3 regions of the Buttiauxella sp. BIGb0471 genome follow, and region 3 is predicted to be linked to each of the others. Evidence: predicted binding sites of a transcription regulator. Region 3 holds the regulator's gene; each other region holds the start of a gene.
What was found. Region 3 encodes LexA, which represses DNA repair genes until DNA is damaged. Its sites were predicted from a motif close to TNCTGTATGTACATACAGNA; they were not measured.
Positions count from the first base shown of each region.

Region 1: M2371_RS09560 (metal-dependent hydrolase) is a predicted target of LexA. The motif match lies at 4,564-4,583, and genes of this name have one in related genera.
Region 2: M2371_RS03645 (YebG family protein) is a predicted target of LexA. The motif match lies at 3,275-3,294, and genes of this name have one in related genera.

Region 1 covers NZ_JANUEU010000002.1:639,652-645,761, forward strand. Annotated here, with positions in the region: gene katE (catalase HPII) at 1-1,181, opposite strand, end outside; gene cedA (cell division activator CedA) at 1,339-1,578, shown strand; gene M2371_RS09550 (tetratricopeptide repeat protein) at 1,615-2,301, opposite strand; gene M2371_RS09555 (L-cystine transporter) at 2,432-3,823, opposite strand; gene M2371_RS09560 (metal-dependent hydrolase) at 3,956-4,546, opposite strand; gene kduD (2-dehydro-3-deoxy-D-gluconate 5-dehydrogenase KduD) at 4,660-5,421, opposite strand; gene hxpB (hexitol phosphatase HxpB) at 5,579-6,110, opposite strand, start outside.
Region 2 covers NZ_JANUEU010000001.1:774,398-780,507, forward strand. Annotated here, with positions in the region: gene edd (phosphogluconate dehydratase) at 1-1,136, shown strand, start outside; gene M2371_RS03635 (bifunctional 4-hydroxy-2-oxoglutarate aldolase/2-dehydro-3-deoxy-phosphogluconate aldolase) at 1,199-1,837, shown strand; gene purT (formate-dependent phosphoribosylglycinamide formyltransferase) at 1,992-3,170, opposite strand; gene M2371_RS03645 (YebG family protein) at 3,310-3,660, shown strand; gene M2371_RS03650 (tellurite resistance TerB family protein) at 3,778-4,476, shown strand; gene ptrB (oligopeptidase B) at 4,569-6,110, shown strand, end outside.
Region 3 covers NZ_JANUEU010000010.1:34,581-40,690, forward strand. Annotated here, with positions in the region: gene M2371_RS20930 (CsbD family protein) at 19-228, opposite strand; gene dinF (MATE family efflux transporter DinF) at 386-1,717, opposite strand; gene lexA (transcriptional repressor LexA) at 1,791-2,399, opposite strand; gene M2371_RS20945 (diacylglycerol kinase) at 2,508-2,876, opposite strand; gene plsB (glycerol-3-phosphate 1-O-acyltransferase PlsB) at 3,003-5,432, shown strand; gene ubiA (4-hydroxybenzoate octaprenyltransferase) at 5,523-6,110, opposite strand, start outside.

The DNA of each region.
Region 1 (6,110 bases), on a different contig from region 3:
TGGCCCGGATGGAACGCCGCCTGTTCGTTTTCGGCAAAGAAATTATCCGGGTTGCGATTAAGCGTCATTTTGCCCACCAGGTGAACCGGGACCAGTTCTTCAGGGATCAGTTTAGTGGGGTCCAACAGGTCAAAGTCATACTTGAATTCGTCTTCTTCTGGAATTAATTGCAGCCCCAGTTCGTATTCCGGGAAATCGCCTGCCTCGATAGATTCCCAGAGATCGCGACGGTGGAAGTCCGGGTCACGGCCCGTGAGTTTTTGCGACTCATCCCAGATAAGAGAGGCTTTGCCGGCGGTCGGTTTCCAGTGGAAGCGCACGAAAGTGGCTTTACCTTCGGCGTTAATCATGCGGAAGGTATGGATCCCAAAACCTTCCATGGTGCGATAACTACGCGGTAAACCACGGTCAGACATCGCCCAGATGACGTTGTGCAACGTTTCGGGTTGAAGCGAAACATAATCCCAGAAGGTGTCGTGGGCGCTGCCGCCTTGCGGGATAGCCCAGTGCGGCTCGGGTTTAACGGCATGCACAAAATCCGGAAACTTATGCGCGTCCTGAATGAAAAACACCGGGGTGTTGTTACCGACTAAATCGAAAATCCCTTCTTCGGTGTAGAACTTGGTGGCAAATCCACGAATATCACGCACGGTATCGGCGGAGCCAGCGCCGCCCTGGACGGTAGAAAATCGAACGAATACCGGGGTGATTTTGTCAGGGTCAGATAAGAAATCGGCTTTCGTGACATCAGATAAATTTTTATACGGCTGGAAATAGCCATGCGCTGCTGAACCGCGGGCGTGAACGATACGCTCGGGAATACGTTCATGGTCAAAATGGGTGATTTTTTCCCGCAGGATAAAATCTTCCAGGAGCGTAGGCCCACGCGTACCTGCGCGCAGTGAATTTTGATCGTCGGCGATGCGCACACCCTGGTTGGTGGTGAGCGGGAAGTTTTCACCGTCTTTGCGATGCACATCGAGCGATTTCAGCTTTTCATTGGAAGTATCCGGGCTTTTGAAACTCCCCGCAGCGGTGGGCTGTGCACCGGGTGGCGTCGGTTCTGCGGAAGGGCGGTGTGAGCCGTCTTCGGGTGCCAGCGAATCCATTCCGGGTTTTGATTCATTGGCGTCATGTATCGGTGCATTGTGGCTAAGCGGATGTTTATCGTTCGTCGACATTGAACACTTCTCCTGATTTAGTCTTGTTATAAAGATGCTTGGTATGATCAAAACATCTTTAACTATAGGACAAGGTCATCTCAACGCGAGACGAGAAGGGCAGTTCTCCGCTATCATAGTGAAGTTGTTCATCAATTTAGTTTTGATTCCATTGCCTATGAAACCTTTGCGCCAACCGAATACTCGTCCCGTTATTACGTATCAACCGCGTGTTGAACCCGTGCCGCCAGCCCATGCCTGGCGTGTAGAAGGATTTAAGGATGTGTGGATGCTACGCAATCGCTATGTGGCATTTGTGCTGGTGGGGAACGCGTTCCGCCAGTCACCGCCATTTACCTTACCAGAGGCGGCTCAACGTTGGGCGATGCAAGTCAGGCATGAAAACGAGATTTCCTGAGGGATTATCGGATTTGCTATTGCCGTAATGGCGGGGTTACCCGCCGTTACTGATTGTCTCAAACTCTTCACAGCCGGTATCAAAACCTTCCGTACAGCTCAGGTTTAGCCACTGCAATGCGCGTTGCTTATTGGCAGCAATAAACCCTTTCTCACCGTTTAAAAACAACATGCCTGCCCAGTATTCGGCATAACCGGTGCGCGAGAGTGCTGAGCTGCGCTTGAACCAGAATGTGGCTTGCTCATCGTCCTGGGCAATGCCCACGCCATTGGCATAAAGCAAACCCAAGAACATCTGCGCATCCACCGCGGAGTCACTTTCAAGGTCCTGCGACGCGCTTTCCAGTAGTTTTATGGCGGCAGGGTAATCAGGTTTACCGGCTTGTGTGTTTACCAGAAGGCGTGCGAGCGTGACTTCGCCGGTTTTGCTGCCCCGTTGTACTGCCTGCTCAGCTAATGATTTAGCCTGTTGGTAATCCGCCGTTGCCGGGTTATGAATTTTTAGCTGCGCCAGAAGGGCGAGTGCATCAGCATCGCCTTGCGCCGCAGATTTTGCAGCCCAGTCTTCAGCCTGCTGGTATTCGCCTGCGCTAAAAAGGGTATCGGCGAGATAAAACTGAGCGCGGCTGTCGCCTGCCTGAGCCTGCTTTAAATAAGGGCTGTCGGGCGTTTCGGCCCAGGCCGTTGATAAAAAAAAGAACAACAGTATGCAGAATCGTTTCATGAAAGAAAGTCCGTAGGCGGCAATTGGGTTTGGCTCCCTATGCGGGTGCTCTAAGTTATAAATAAAAAAACGGCCCCCTGTTTCGGGAGCCGTTTTATTGTCGCAGATTCTGTGGTGATTTAGCTACTGGTTAGCGATGCGCCAGTTCTGCTTCTTCATCACTATTCATGACTTCTTTATCGGTTTGTTTCATCAACTGGCTGGTGATAGTACCGGCAGTCATGGAGCCGCTGACGTTCAGGGCGGTACGGCCCATATCGATAAGCGGTTCAACAGAAATCAGCAACGCGACCAATGTGACCGGCAAGCCCATCGCTGGCAGTACAATCAGCGCGGCGAAGGTTGCACCGCCACCCACACCGGCAACGCCTGCGGAGCTAACGGTCACAATACCAACTAACGTTGCAATCCATACCGGATCCAGCGGGTTGATACCCACGGTAGGCGCTACCATGACTGCCAACATTGCCGGGTACAGACCCGCACAACCGTTCTGACCGATGGTCGCACCAAAGGATGCAGCAAAGCTTGCGATAGATTCAGGCACACCCAGACGACGCGTTTGCGCTTCAACGTTCAATGGGATACTTGCAGCACTGGAGCGGCTGGTGAAGGCAAAGGTCAGCACTGGCCATACTTTACGGAAGTATTTCAGTGGGCTAACGCCATTTACCGCCAGCAGAATCGCATGTACACCGAACATGATCGCCAGGCCGAGGTAGGAGGCGACCACGAAGCTGCCAAGTTTGATGATGTCTTGCAGGTTTGAACCGGCAACGACTTTGGTCATCAGGGCGAGCACGCCGTATGGCGTCAGTTGCATGACCAGACGAACCAGCTTCATTACCCAGCTTTGCAGCGTATCAATCGCCACCAGGACGCGTTCACCTTTAGGTGCGTCATCTTTCAGCAATTTCAGTGCAGCAACACCCAGGAAGGCGGCGAAAATCACCACACTAATAATGGAAGTTGGATTCGCACCGGTCAGGTCAGCAAACGGGTTTTTCGGTACGAAGGACAGAATCAGCTGTGGCACGTTCAGGTCGGCCACTTTGCCCACGTATGTGGTTTCGATGGCGCTCAGGCGTGCAGTTTCCGCAGTCCCTTGAACCAGTCCTTCAGCCGTCAAACCAAACAGGTTGGTGACTAACACGCCGACCAGCGCTGAAATCAGCGTGGTAAACAGCAAAGTGCCGATGGTCAGGAAACTGATTTTTCCCAAAGACGATGCGTTATGCAGACGTGCAACCGCGCTCAGAATTGAGGCGAACACTAATGGCATCACGATCATTTGCAGTAGTTGTACATAGCCGTTACCGACGATGTTGAACCATTGGATAGATTGCTTCAGTACTGGGCTGTCTTCGCCATAAATGGTGTGCAGTGCAAGGCCAAAGACCACACCAATTACTAAACCAAGCAGTACTTTCTTCGCCAGACTCCACTGTTTGTGGCGAGTTTGCGCCAGCAACAGCAGCAGAATAACGAACACGATAACGTTCGCTATAAGTGGAAAGTTCATCCCGTATCTCCTGAGTGTTTTACCAATAGATGGACTGTTTGCCATCTTTATTGGGTAAATCGTACCAGAAGCTCAGAACGAGTCTTATATTCAAAAGGAATTGATTATTACGTTTTGAGTTATTTCGCCTAATTATTGTTCCAGGTGGTTATTTAAAAAACTATTAAAGGTCATTTGCAGCGAAATTATCATATGTGATGACCAGCGCACTGCACTGTTATCGGGCACGCTTTGTGGCATCCATACAGCCAGCCCGAATAACACCATGCATAAGGCGCGTTCAAGCTGATTGCCTTTTTGCGGCCTGATTATCGGGAAACGAAAGCGCCAGCGGCATGGCCAGAGCAATGGAACGCCAGCGGGGGTCAGCATGTCCGCCAGAATATGGCTTAAATAGCCCAATACCATGCCTTGCAGCGCATCGGCGGGGATCAGCCAGGTTTCAGGAACCTTGAGATAGAACAACGCAAGGCCTGCAAACACCGCGAACAAACTGTGTGTAAAACCACGATGGCCGCAGGCGCGGGCTATCGGTTTGGAAATCCAGGGTAAGCGTTGGCCGAGGAATGACTTGGGATGGTCGATATCCGGTAGTAAACAGGTCAAAATCGCTGACGGCACAATATGCCACCAGTCGCCCTGAGCGAGCACTGGCGTGAGTTCAGCATTTTTAGCAAATACTGCACAGGCAATGGAAAAAAGAAGGTGGCCTTCCGCCGTCATGATACTACCTGGATGAAAACTGTCGATTCATACAGTATAGGGTTTTTATACAGTAGACGGAAGAGGTGACGGCGTAACATTTTGCAACCGCCGATTGCCCGGCGGCGGCATGTTTAGCGGGCTAGCCAGCCTCCATCGACGGCAACGGTGTAACCATTGACGTAATCAGAAGCGCTGGATGCAAGAAACACAATCGGGCCTTGCAGGTCGGCAGGAAGCCCCCAACGGCCAGCGGGAATACGGTCGAGAATTTCCTGGCTACGTTGTTCATCATCGCGGAGCTGTTGAGTATTGTTGGTCGCCATGTATCCTGGCGCGATGGCATTCACATTAATGTTGTGTTGCGCCCATTCGTTTGCCAGCAGACGCGTGACACCCAGAACTGCGCTTTTCGATGCTGTATAAGAAGGGACGCGTATGCCGCCCTGGAACGAAAGCATGGAAGCGATGTTAATAATTTTGCCGCCGCCTCCTTGCTTAATGAACTGCTTTGCTACCGCCTGTGAGAGAAAGAACAGCGATTTAATATTCAGGTTCATCACGTCATCCCAATTCTTCTCGCTAAATTCAAGGGCATCCTCACGGCGAATAGTGCCGGCGTTGTTGACCAGGATATCGATTTTCCCCATACCAGCGACGGCTTGTTCTACGATACTGGCTATGGCGTCTTGCTGGCTCAAATCTGCCTGGATTGCCATAAACCGTCGGCCCAACGCCTGCACTTTTTGCGCTGTCTCTTGCGGGACTTTGCGATTCACACTGACGATATCGCAGCCGGCCTCGGCAAGGCCAATCGCCATTCCCTGGCCAAGCCCGGTATCGCAACCCGTGACGATAGCGACTTTGCCTTGCAGATTAAAAGCATCGAGAATCATAGTTACCCCGGTATCCGGAAATGCGCATTTGCGCGTGTAAATTAAGGATAGGTAGGGGATTGCAGAAACTCAAACTTAATTGAAATGACGTTTCAATAATTTTGACGCAGGTAGCGTTTTGAGAAAGATGCGGGGGTAGTCCCGCATCTTAAAATGATTAACCCAGCAAATGTTCGGCGCGTAATTCTGTCAGCGAGGAGAGTTTGGCATTCGCCAGGCACCAGCGCTCATCACTACGGTTTTCTTCGGCGGGAACCACAATTGATCGCATGCGGGCCGCTTTGGTGGCAATCATGCCGTTAACCGAATCTTCGAGTGTGACACACGTCAGCGGATCAACTCCCAGTTTTGCGGCAGCATCGAGATAAACTTGCGGATGTGGCTTGCTGTACGGGAGATGTTCAGCGGACGCAATGGCATCAAATTGGTCACGCAGGTCAAACATTTCGAGGACTCGCTCAAGCATATGCAGCGGCGATGCCGAAGCCAGACCGACTTTCAGACCTTGTGCTTTACATAACGCAATGGCTTCGCGAACGCCGGGTAAAATGGGGCGCTTTTCATCAACCAGGCTAATCGCCCGCGTAATAACGCGTTGGGTGACTTCTTCGCGGTCTGGACCATTCCATGGTTGTTGGGCAAACCATAAATCGACCACCAGATCGATACGCAGACCGAGCGTATCGGGC
Region 2 (6,110 bases), on a different contig from region 3:
CCGCCAATACCAACCAGATGGTGGTTGAGTTTATGGGGATGCAATTGCCTGGTTCTTCATTTGTTCACCCAGATGCGCCACTGCGCCATGAATTAACCGCCGCCGCTGCACGCCAGGTCACTCGTCTGACCGGAAACGGCAACGAGTGGATGCCCATCGGCAAAATGATTGATGAGAAAGTCGTGGTCAACGGCATTGTTGCGTTGCTGGCGACAGGCGGCTCAACCAACCACACCATGCACCTGGTGGCGATGGCGCGTGCAGCGGGCATTATCATCAACTGGGATGATTTCTCCGACCTTTCAGATGTGGTGCCGTTGCTGGCGAAGTTGTATCCAAACGGCCCGGCTGACATTAACCACTTTCAGGCTGCCGGTGGTGTTCCTGTGCTGATGCGCGAATTGCTCAAAGGCGGTTTGTTGCACGAAGACGTGAACACTGTCGCGGGCTTCGGTCTGCATCATTACACCATGGAGCCATGGCTGGATAACGGCCAACTGGCCTGGCGTGAAGGTGCAACTACCGCACTCGATACTGATGTTATCGCCACCTTCGATAAGCCTTTCTCAAAACATGGCGGTACAAAAGTACTTAGCGGCAACCTGGGTCGAGCCGTGATGAAAACGTCTGCTGTCCCTGTAGAAAACCAGGTTATCGAAGCGCCAGCGGTGATTTTTGAAAGCCAGCATGACGTATTACCGGCCTTCGAAGCAGGCCTGCTTGACCGTGATTGCGTGGTAGTTGTCCGTCATCAAGGGCCAAAAGCGAACGGCATGCCAGAATTACATAAACTTATGCCGCCACTTGGGGTATTATTGGACCGCTGTTTCAAAATAGCGTTAGTCACTGATGGAAGGCTGTCGGGTGCTTCAGGTAAGGTGCCCTCTGCAATCCATGTTACCCCAGAAGCGTATGATGGTGGGCTGCTGGCAAAAGTCCGTGATGGCGATATGATTCGCGTCAACGGTCAAACGGGTGAACTGACATTGCTGGTCGATGATGCCGAGCTTGAAAAACGCACTGCATATCACCCGGATCTCAGCGCGGATCGTGTTGGTACCGGCCGTGAACTATTTAGCGCGTTACGCGAACAGTTATCTGGCGCGGAACAGGGCGCGACCTGCATTAAATTTTAAGGACCGGATGTAGCACTTGCTGCGCTGGAAACGAATTATAAAGTTGGTTGAAGAGGCTTGAGATGAAAAACTGGAAAACTACTGCGGAACAGATCCTGAAAACAGGACCGGTTGTCCCGGTTATCGTAATTAACAAACTGGAACACGCAGTACCGATGGCTAAAGCATTAGTTGCTGGCGGCGTGCGCGTTCTGGAAGTGACTCTGCGTACTCCATGTGCAATGGACGCAATTCGCGCTATCGCTAAAGAAGTACCAGAAGCGATTATTGGTGCGGGTACCGTTCTGAACCCAGAGCAACTGGCAGAAGTGACCGAAGCTGGCGCGCAGTTCGCCATCAGCCCAGGCCTGACTGAGCCATTGTTGAAAGCAGCTACCGAAGGTTCCATTCCATTGATCCCGGGTATCAGCACTGTTTCTGAACTGATGCTGGGCCTGGACTACGGCTTGAAAGAATTCAAATTCTTCCCGGCTGAAGCAAATGGCGGCACCAAAGCGCTGCAAGCTATCGCAGGCCCATTCTCTCAGGTTCGTTTCTGCCCAACTGGCGGGATCACACCGGCAAACTACCGTGACTACCTGGCGCTGAAAAGCGTTCTGTGTATCGGTGGTTCTTGGTTGGTTCCGGCTGATGCGCTGGAAGCTGGCGATTACGATCGCATCACTACTCTGGCCCGTGAAGCTGTCGAAGGCGCTAAATAAGACTTCATTCTTCGAGCCGTAGATGCGTTGGCTACGTTCACTCACCCCGGTCACATAGTTATCTATGCTCCCGGGGATTCGTTCTCTTGCCGCCTTCCTACGACTCGAATGATTTGTGTTATTAAAATCCCTGCTCAATTGAGCGGGGTTTTTTTTATCCTTTAACGATCACCGCTTTGGTTGCTGCAATAGCACGTGCAATGGCATCTTCCACGCTGGAACCCGTTGCCAGTGCAACACCCATCCTACGCTTGCCGTTAATCTCCGGTTTACCAAACAGACGTACCTGCAAACCCGCACCTACCGCAGCACCCACATTGCCGTACTGAACGTTGTCGCTGGATAATTCCGGGAGAATGACCGCAGAAGCTGCGGGACCATACTGGCGAATATCACCAATTGGCAAGCCGAGGAAAGCGCGGACATGCAATGCAAATTCTGACAAGTCCTGGGAAATCAGCGTCACCATGCCGGTATCGTGTGGGCGAGGGGAGACTTCGCTGAAAATAACTTCATCACCGCAAACGAACAACTCAACGCCAAACAGCCCGTAGCCGCCCAACGCTTTTACGACTTTCTCAGCGACTTCCTGAGCACGAGTCAAAGCAACGTCGCTCATTTTTTGTGGCTGCCAGGATTCGCGATAATCGCCATCTTCCTGACGATGGCCAACCGGGGCGCAGAAATGCACGCCATCGACGGCACTAATGGTCAACAGAGTGATTTCGAAATCAAAATTCACCACGCCTTCGACAATCACTTTGCCTTTGCCAGCTCGGCCGCCTTCTTGTGCGTAGGCCCATGCTTTGGCTAACTGATCTGCTGTGCGGATAAAACTTTGCCCTTTGCCGGAAGAACTCATTACTGGTTTAACGATGCAAGGCAGGCCGATTTCTTCAACGGCTTTTAAGAACGCCGCTTCGCTGTCGGCAAAACGGTAGCTGGAGGTGGGAAGAGTTAAATCCTCCGCGGCCAGGCGACGAATACCTTCGCGGTTCATCGTCAGTTGTGTGGCTCTGGCGCAAGGCACCACACGCTGGCCTTGCTGCTCAAGCTCAACCAGCATATCGGTGGCAATCGCTTCAATTTCGGGAACGATGAAATCAGGCATTTCTCTGGCAACCAGCTTTTTAAGCTCTGCGCCATCCAGCATATTAATGACATGGCTGCGGTGCGCGACATGCATCGCAGGCGCATCGGCGTAGCGGTCTACGGCAATCACTTCCAGCCCAAGGCGCTGACACTCAATCGCCACTTCTTTTCCTAATTCACCTGATCCTAACAACATCACACGAGTCGCCGAAGGACGAAGCGCTGTTCCCAAAATTGACATAATATGTATACCCGAACGGAGAAAAATAGACCGGCGGATTATAAACGAAAACGTTTGCGTACGCAGTTTTTTTCCCCGCTTGCGATACAGGGTTAATATCATTACACTGTTTAAATAAACAGTTAAACGGAGCTGCAAAATGGCGGTTGAAATCAAATACGTTGTGGTACGAGAGGGGCAAGAAAAAATGTCTTTTGCCAGTAAAAAAGATGCAGACGCCTATGACAAAATGCTCGATCTTGCTGAAGTCCTGGGTGAATGGCTCACACATAGCCCGGTTGCACTTGAAGAAGGGCAAGGTGATGTGCTGGCGATGTGGATGGCAGAAAATAAAGATGTGCTCTCTACAGTGCTGAGAAGCGGCAAATTGCCAGAGCTTGAAACGACGGATGCGGCTGACGAAACATCTGGCGACGAAGTGATTTCTGAGGAAGCTGCTCCTGACGATAAGGTGGCTGAGCATCCTCGCAAGCGCACCAAAGCGGCCTGAGTTCGCACGCGTCGGGCTACCGGCGCGGTTCTTTTCTCATCTTTAGCCTTATCAGACACTTCTTGACAGCCTTTCGCTTAACCTCAGATGTTAGGTTCCTAATAAAGGGTGTCTCTTATGAGCAACTGGTTACAGCAGCTTCAGTCAATGCTGGGGCAAGCTACACAATCCGTACAAAATCATACAGGCCAGAATCAATCCTCTGGTAATCCTCAGGGAAATGGTTCGCAGGGGCTAAGTAAATTACTGGTGCCGGGTGCTCTGGGTGGTTTGGCGGGTTTATTACTGGCGAGCAAATCATCGCGTAAGTTACTGACTAAATACGGCACCAGCGCCTTACTGGCAGGTGGTGGTGCGGTTGCCGGAAGCGTGTTGTGGAATAAATACAAAGACCGCGTTCGTGAAGCCCATCAGGGTGAACCACAATTCGGACAGCAACAATCTCCGGTTGATGTGCGCACGCAGCGCCTGGTCATGGCGCTGGTTTTTGCCGCTAAAAGTGACGGGCACATCGACGATAAAGAACGTCAGATTATCGATCAGCAACTGCGTGATGCAGGCATTGAAGGCCAGGGCCGCAACCTGATTCAACAGGCTATCGATCAACCGCTTGATCCTCAGCGGCTGGTGCAAGGCGTTAATAACGAAGAAGAAGCATTAGAACTTTACTTCCTTAGCTGCGCGGCAATCGACATCGACCACTTTATGGAGCGCAGTTATCTGAATGCTTTAGGCGATGCGTTAAAAATCCCGCAAGATGTACGTGAAGGTATCGAACAAGATATTAAGCAACAGAAACTCAACCTGCCGGGATAATCCCGGCATTTTCCGCAAAATCCCACGTTACGCTTGCAAGGCTGTCTGAATTTGCCACCCTTACAGGGTGTTAACTCAAAAAGAAAAATGACATGCCACCAAAAGCAAAAAAAATCCCCCACACCCTGTCTATGCACGGTGATACCCGCGTCGATAACTATTACTGGTTGCGCGACGACGAGCGTGGTGATGCGCAGGTACTTGATTACCTTCATCAGGAAAATGATTACGGTCATCAGGTGATGAGCACCCAACAGGCGTTACAGGAACGCCTGCTCAAAGAGATGATCGACCGTATCCCGCAACGAGATATCTCCGCGCCCTATACGCAAAATGGCTATCGTTATCGTCAGATTTTTGAAACCGGGAATGAATACGCGATTTATCAGCGCCAGTCTGCGGTTTCTGCCGAATGGGATGAGTGGAGTACGCTGGTTGATGGCAATCGCCGTGCTGCCCACAGCGAATTTTACACCATGGGTGGAATGAGCATTACACCCGACAATACGGTGATGGCGCTGGCGGAGGATTTCCTGTCCCGCCGCCAGTATGGTTTGCGTTTCCGCAATCTTGAAACCGGGAACTGGTACCCGGAGGTGCTGGAAAACGTCTCCAGCAGTTTTGTCTGGGCTAATGACTCCGCAACGCTTTACTACGTGCGAAAACATCCCAAAACGCTGTTGCCGTATCAGGTCTGGCGGCACACCGTGGGGCATCCATCTTCTGAGGACCAATTGGTTTATGAAGAAAAAGACGAGATGTTTTATGTCAGCGTTCATAAAACCACCTCGAAGCATTTCATCCTCATATATCTGGGAAGCGCCACGACCAGTGAAGTGCTGCTGTTAGATGCCGAGCTGGTGGATGCGCAGCCTTTAAGTTTTGCCCCGCGCCGCAAAGATCATGAGTACACGCTTGATCACTTCCAACATAACTTCTATTTGCGCTCCAATCGCGAGGGTAAAAACTTTGGTTTGTATCGCAGTAAAGTGCGCGATGAAAGTCAGTGGGAAGTGCTGATCCCGCCGCGTGAAAACGTCATGCTGGAAGGGTTCACATTATTTACCGACTGGCTGGTGGTTGAGGAGCGCCAACAAGGGCTGACCAGCCTGCGGCAAATCAACCGCAAAACGCGTGAAGTGACCGGTATTGCTTTTGACGACCCAGCTTACGTGACCTGGCTTGGGCATAATCCCGAGCCGGAATCTTCACGGCTACGCTACGGTTATTCGTCAATGACAATGCCTGATACCCTGTTTGAACTCGATATGGATACCGGCGAACGGCGGGTAATAAAACAGACCGAAGTCGCAGGGTTTGAGTCCAGCCGTTACAAAAGCGAACATTTGTGGGTAACGGTGCGTGATGGCGTGCAGGTGCCGGTCTCCCTGGTTTACCATCGCGAACATTTCCAGCGCGGTAAAAACCCGTTGCTGGTTTACGGCTATGGTTCATACGGCAGCAGTATGGACGCTGATTTCAGTAGCAGTCGTCTGAGCCTGTTAGATCGCGGCTTTGTGTTTGCGATCGCCCATGTGCGCGGTGGCGGTGAACTGGGTCAACAGTGGTACGAAGATGGCAAGTACCTGAAAAAAATGAACACCTTCAACGATTATCTCGACGTCTGTGATGCG
Region 3 (6,110 bases):
ACATCTGAGGGAAACTAATTACCAACGGTATTTGTTGCGAGTTTCCCAATCAACGACTTCTTCCTCTGCCTTATCCTTTTCATATCCATAACGTTCCTGGATTTTGCCGACAAGCTGATCGCGTTTCCCTTCAATGACGGTCATATCATCGTCAGTCAGTTTGCCCCATTTCTCTTTTACTGTGCCTTTGAACTGTTTCCAGTTACCGCCGATTTCGTCTTTATTCATAATAGTATCCTCATCGTTCGGTGAAAAATTACTAACAAAAATTACCATCGTCCGGGTGCTTCCGTTTGGCTGACACCCTGTTTCTGCTGGACGTGGAAATAATTGTAGTCAAGGATATGGCGGTATGGGGAAAACTAAGAATGTTTAACCTAACGGCTTAATCTTGAACATTGTTAAACCAGGTATTTTTCTGCCAGTGGCGACGCCAGATCCAGCCCAGCGACAAACCTCTTAGCGCAAGGAATACAGCTAACGAAAGCCACAACCCGTGGTTGCCTAAATACGGTACGGTAAACATCGACAGGCCAAAGCCCAACGCCGCGACAGCCATGCTATTGCGCATTTCAGTCCCTCGAGTTGCGCCAATAAACATGCCATCGAGCAAATAGCACCACACGCCGACAACGGGTAAAATTATCTGCCAATACAAATAGATATCCGCTTGCCGTTGCAGCTCAGCAATTGAGGTCAAAAGGGAAACAATTTGCTCACCCAATAAGGCATAAACGGCGGCGAATACCAGTGCGACTAAACCGGCCTGTCGACATGCAGCTCCCCAGACTTCGAGTAATTGCCCCCGATTTCTAGCCCCGTAAGCCTGCCCGGAATGTGCCTCAACGGCATAGGCAAAACCATCGAGCGCGTAAGCGGTGAAGGTCAGCAACGTCATTAGTACCGCATTCACCGCGACGATTTCGCTACCCAAACGCGCTCCAAAGATGGTCACGGAGGCAAAACAGATCTGTAATAACAGCGAGCGGAGCATGATGTCGCGGTTAAGCGCCAACAAACGCCGAACATTACCGCGCCACGCCTGTTTAAGCATTTCACCACTGATTCCACGCAGGCCCATGACCTTTTTCACCATTAGCAAGCCGATGATAAATGTGGCGTATTCAGCCGTGACGGTAGCGAGTGCTGCCCCCTGAACATTCATATGCAGCCCCATCACCAGCCACACGTCGAGCACAATATTCAGAACGTTACCGACCACTAACAAAATAACCGGCGCACGTGCGTATTGAACGCCCAGCAACCAGCCGAGCAAGACCAAATTAGCCAGGGAGGCCGGGGCACTTAGCCAACGAATCTCAAGAAAACGTCGCGCCTGAAAGAGCACGTCCTGATTACCGCCGACAATACGCAGAGCCAGCGAGATTAGTGGTTCGCGCAGCAAGACAATGGCAATACCCGCTCCGAGTGCCAGCAATAAAGGCTGAACCAGTGCGCGAGCTAAAGCGGAGGGGTTGTTTGCGCCAAAGGCCTGGGCGGTTAAGCCGGTGGTACTCATGCGCAGAAACAGCAATAACATAAACAGGAAGCTGGTAGCCGTCGCTCCAATCGCGACACCACCGAGATAAACAGGACTATCCAGATGACCAATAACAGCCGTATCGACAAGGCCAAGCAGCGGGACGGTAATGTTGGAGAAAATCATGGGTAAAGCGAGGCGCCAGAGCGCACGATCCGCTGTGGAGAATAATTGCATGACCTCTCCTGAAGGAGATCAAAGAGAATTAAGACAGTGATGCGTACTTAAATACGCATCACCTAAAGAGATTTTACAGCCAGTCGCCGTTGCGAATAACCCCAACAGCCAGCCCTTCAATCGAGAAGTTATGCTCACGCAGGTCAACCACTATCGGCTCGAATTCGCTGTTTTCTGGCAGCAGGTGAACGGTATTCCCTTGCTGTTTCAAACGTTTAACGGTGACTTCATCATCAATGCGCGCAACAACAACCTGGCCGTTACGCACATCCTGAGTTTTATGCACCGCCAGTAAATCACCGTCCATAATACCGATGTCTTTCATAGACATCCCGCTGACGCGCAGCAGGAAGTCGGCATTCGGTTTGAACAATGAAGGATCTACCTGGTAATGGCCTTCGATATGCTGCTGCGCAAGGAGTGGTTCACCCGCAGCGACGCGCCCAACCAGCGGGATACCGGTGATCTCTTCCACCAGCAAACGAATGCCACGCGAAGCGCCGGAAACAATCTCAATCACGCCTTTACGGGCGAGAGCTTTTAAATGTTCTTCCGCAGCGTTCGGAGAACGGAACCCCAGACGTTGAGCAATCTCGGCACGTGTCGGTGGCATGCCGGTCTGGCTGATATGATCCCGAATAAGATCAAACACCTCTTGCTGCCTGGTAGTTAACGCTTTCATTCCGCCCCCTGGGTGTTTATACAGTTATGCTGTGAGTATATACAGTTAAAGGCGAATTTGGAACCACAAATTGAGCAAAAAACCAGGCACTTAACTATTCTGGAAAGACTATCGCAAATGCTGCCAAAGCAGCGTGACCCAGGTAATTACTGCAAGGATAATGGCGATTAATACGGCGGCTGAGCCCATATCTTTCGCTCGCCCGGAAAGCTCGTGATAGTCAGTACCAACACGGTCAACGAGGGCCTCAATAGCGCTATTGAGGATTTCGACAATCATCACCAACACGACTGAACCAATCAGTAAAATACGGGTAATAGGGTCAACATCTAACCAGCAGGCAATAGCAATGGCGATGACAGCCGAAACGCCCTCCTGGCGGAAAGCAGCTTCGTTGATCCAGGCCGCTTTTAGCCCTTTCCATGAATAGCCTGCAGCTTTGATAATACGGGTAAGTCCAGTGGTACTACTCGCCATTTTGGGCAACCTTTTCAAATTATTTGCATCAATGCTTGTCAAAATTATAACGCCACAGAAATCTGGGTCAGATTCTGATATTCTTGCGGCGAATTTGCATCATTAACCTGAGGCTTTACATCGTTTATGTCAGGCTGGCCAAGAATCTACTACAAATTACTTAATTTACCATTAGGCGTTCTGGTAAAGAGCAAGTCTATTCCGGCAGATCCACAAGCCGAACTGGGCTTAGATCCCACACGTCCAATAATGTACGTGCTGCCCTATAACTCAAAGGCGGACTTATTAACGCTGCGCGCTCAATGCCTCGCGCATAACTTGCCCGACCCTCTCGAGCCGTTAGAAATCGACGGAGCGGTGCTGCCGCGCTATGTCTTTATCCATGGTGGGCCGCGTGTATTCACTTATTACACGCCAAAAGAAGAGTCGATCAAGCTGTTCCATGATTACCTCGATTTGCACCGTAGCAATCCCAATCTGGATGTGCAGATGGTGCCTGTTTCGGTCATGTTTGGCCGTTCACCGGGGCGCGAAAAAGGCGAAGTGAATCCGCCATTAAGAATGCTCAACGGCATTCAGAAATTCTTCGCCGTCTCCTGGCTTGGCCGCGACAGCTTTGTGCGTTTTTCCGCACCGGTTTCGCTGCGCCAGATGGCAACCGATCACGGCACAGATAAAAAAATCGCTCAGAAACTGGCGCGCGTGGCACGTATGCACTTCGCTCGCCAGCGTTTAGCGACTGTTGGCCCGCGTCTGCCGGTGCGTCAGGATCTGTTTAACAAACTTCTGGCATCAAAAGCTATCGCTCGCGCGGTAGAAGACGAAGCGCGTAGCAAGAAAATCTCCCATGAAAAAGCACAGCAAAATGCTGTCGCGCTGATGGAAGAGATTGCCGCCAACTTCTCTTATGAAGCCGTTCGTTTGACCGACCGCGTGTTAGGTCTGACGTGGAACCGTTTGTACCAGGGCATTAACGTTCACAACGCTGAGCGTGTGCGCCAACTGGCTCATGACGGCCATGAGATTGTCTATGTGCCCTGCCACCGCAGCCACATGGACTACATGCTGCTGTCTTACGTGCTTTATCACCAGGGGCTAGTTCCTCCGCACATCGCGGCGGGTATCAACCTGAATTTCTGGCCAGCAGGCCCGATTTTCCGTCGCCTGGGCGCGTTCTTTATTCGCCGTACCTTTAAAGGCAGCAAACTCTATTCCACCGTGTTCCGTGAATATCTTGGCGAGCTGTTTAGCCGTGGCTATTCCGTTGAATATTTTGTGGAAGGTGGGCGTTCCCGTACCGGGCGTTTGCTTGACCCGAAAACCGGCACGCTGTCGATGACCATTCAGGCCATGCTGCGCGGCGGTACTCGTCCAATTACATTGGTGCCGATTTACATTGGCTACGAGCATGTAATGGAAGTGGGGACTTACGCCAAAGAACTGCGTGGAGCGACCAAAGAGAAAGAGAGCTTTATGCAGATGGTGCGCGGGCTGAGCAAGCTGCGTAACCTCGGCCAGGGCTATGTGAACTTCGGCGAACCGATGCCGTTGATGACATTCCTCAATCAGCGCGTTCCTGAATGGCGTGATTCAATCGACCCAATCGAAGCGATTCGCCCGGCGTGGCTGACGCCAACGGTCAATGAAATTGCTGCCGAGCTGATGGTGCGTATCAACAATGCAGGGGCGGCGAATGCCATGAACCTGTGCTGTACCGCATTACTTGCGTCGCGTCAGCGTTCACTTACTCGTGAACAATTGACCGAGCAGCTCAACTGCTACCTGAGCCTGTTGCGTAATGTGCCGTATTCACCAGATGCGACCACACCAGACCAGCCAGCAGAAGCGCTGATTGAACACGCGTTGCAAATGAACAAGTTTGAAGTAGAGAAAGATACTATCGGTGACATCATCATTCTGCCGCGTGAGCAGGCGGTACTGATGACTTATTACCGTAACAACATTTTGCATATGTTGGTGTTGCCTTCTCTGCTGGCCGCGATTATCACGCAGCATCGCCACATTTCACGCGGAGAGCTTCTGCGTCAGGTCGAATTACTCTACCCGATGCTGAAAGCTGAGCTTTTCCTGCGCTGGGAGAAGGCACAGCTTGTCAGTGAAATGGATGCGCTGCTCAATGAGATGGTTCGTCAGGAACTGATTACTCTTGCGGGTGATGAAGTGCTGATTAACCCGGCTCGTTCACGCACTATGCAGCTTCTGGCTGCGGGTGTTCGTGAAACGCTGCAGCGTTACGCGATTACTTTCTGGCTGTTGAGCGCTAATCCGTCCATCAACCGCGGGACACTGGAACGCGAAAGCCGCACCGTTGCCCAGCGCTTGTCTGTTTTGCATGGTATTAACGCGCCGGAGTTCTTTGATAAAGCCGTGTTCACCTCGCTGGTGTTAACCCTGCGTGATGAAGGCTATATCAGCGATACCGGAGATGCGGAGCCAACCGAAACCATGAAGGTCTACCAGATGCTGGCAGAGCTGATCATGCCGGATGTGCGTTTGACGATTGAAAGTGCGACGTCGCAGGCTGCGACTGAGTAATGCCCTCACCCTAACCCTCTCCCACAGGAGAGGGGATTGCCCGGTTTTCTCCTTCTCCTTTGGGGAGAAGGCCGGGATGAGGGACATGTTTTAGAAGTGCAGGTAACTCAGCACCAGACCAATAAACAACACCAGCCCAACGTAGTTATTATTCAGGAATGCACGGAAACAGGCGTCGCGATCGCGGTTCGCAGTCAGACGTTGCTGATGGATAAATAGCGCGCCCGCCAGTGCAATCGACCAGTAAAACGCCCCACCCAACCCGTTCAGCCAACCAATCACTGCCAGCAGTACCATCACTGTAATCTGCAAAATGCCGATGATCAGATTGTCATAGCGCCCGAACAGTATCGCCGTGGATTTAATGCCAATTTTTAAATCATCATCGCGATCGACCATCGCGTATTGCGTGTCGTAAGCCACGGCCCAGCAGATATTGGTCAAAAACATCAGCCAGCAACTCAGCGGTACAGATTCACTCACCGCAGCAAATGCCATTGGAATTGACCAGCCGAATGCCGCACCTAACACCACCTGCGGCAGGTGGGTATAGCGTTTCATAAACGGGTAAACCCAGGCCAATGCCAGCCCCGCTACCGATAACAAAATTGTCATGGTATTGAGTGTCAGCACCAGTAAAAACGACAACAGAACCAACACGGCAAATAAGATGCGTGC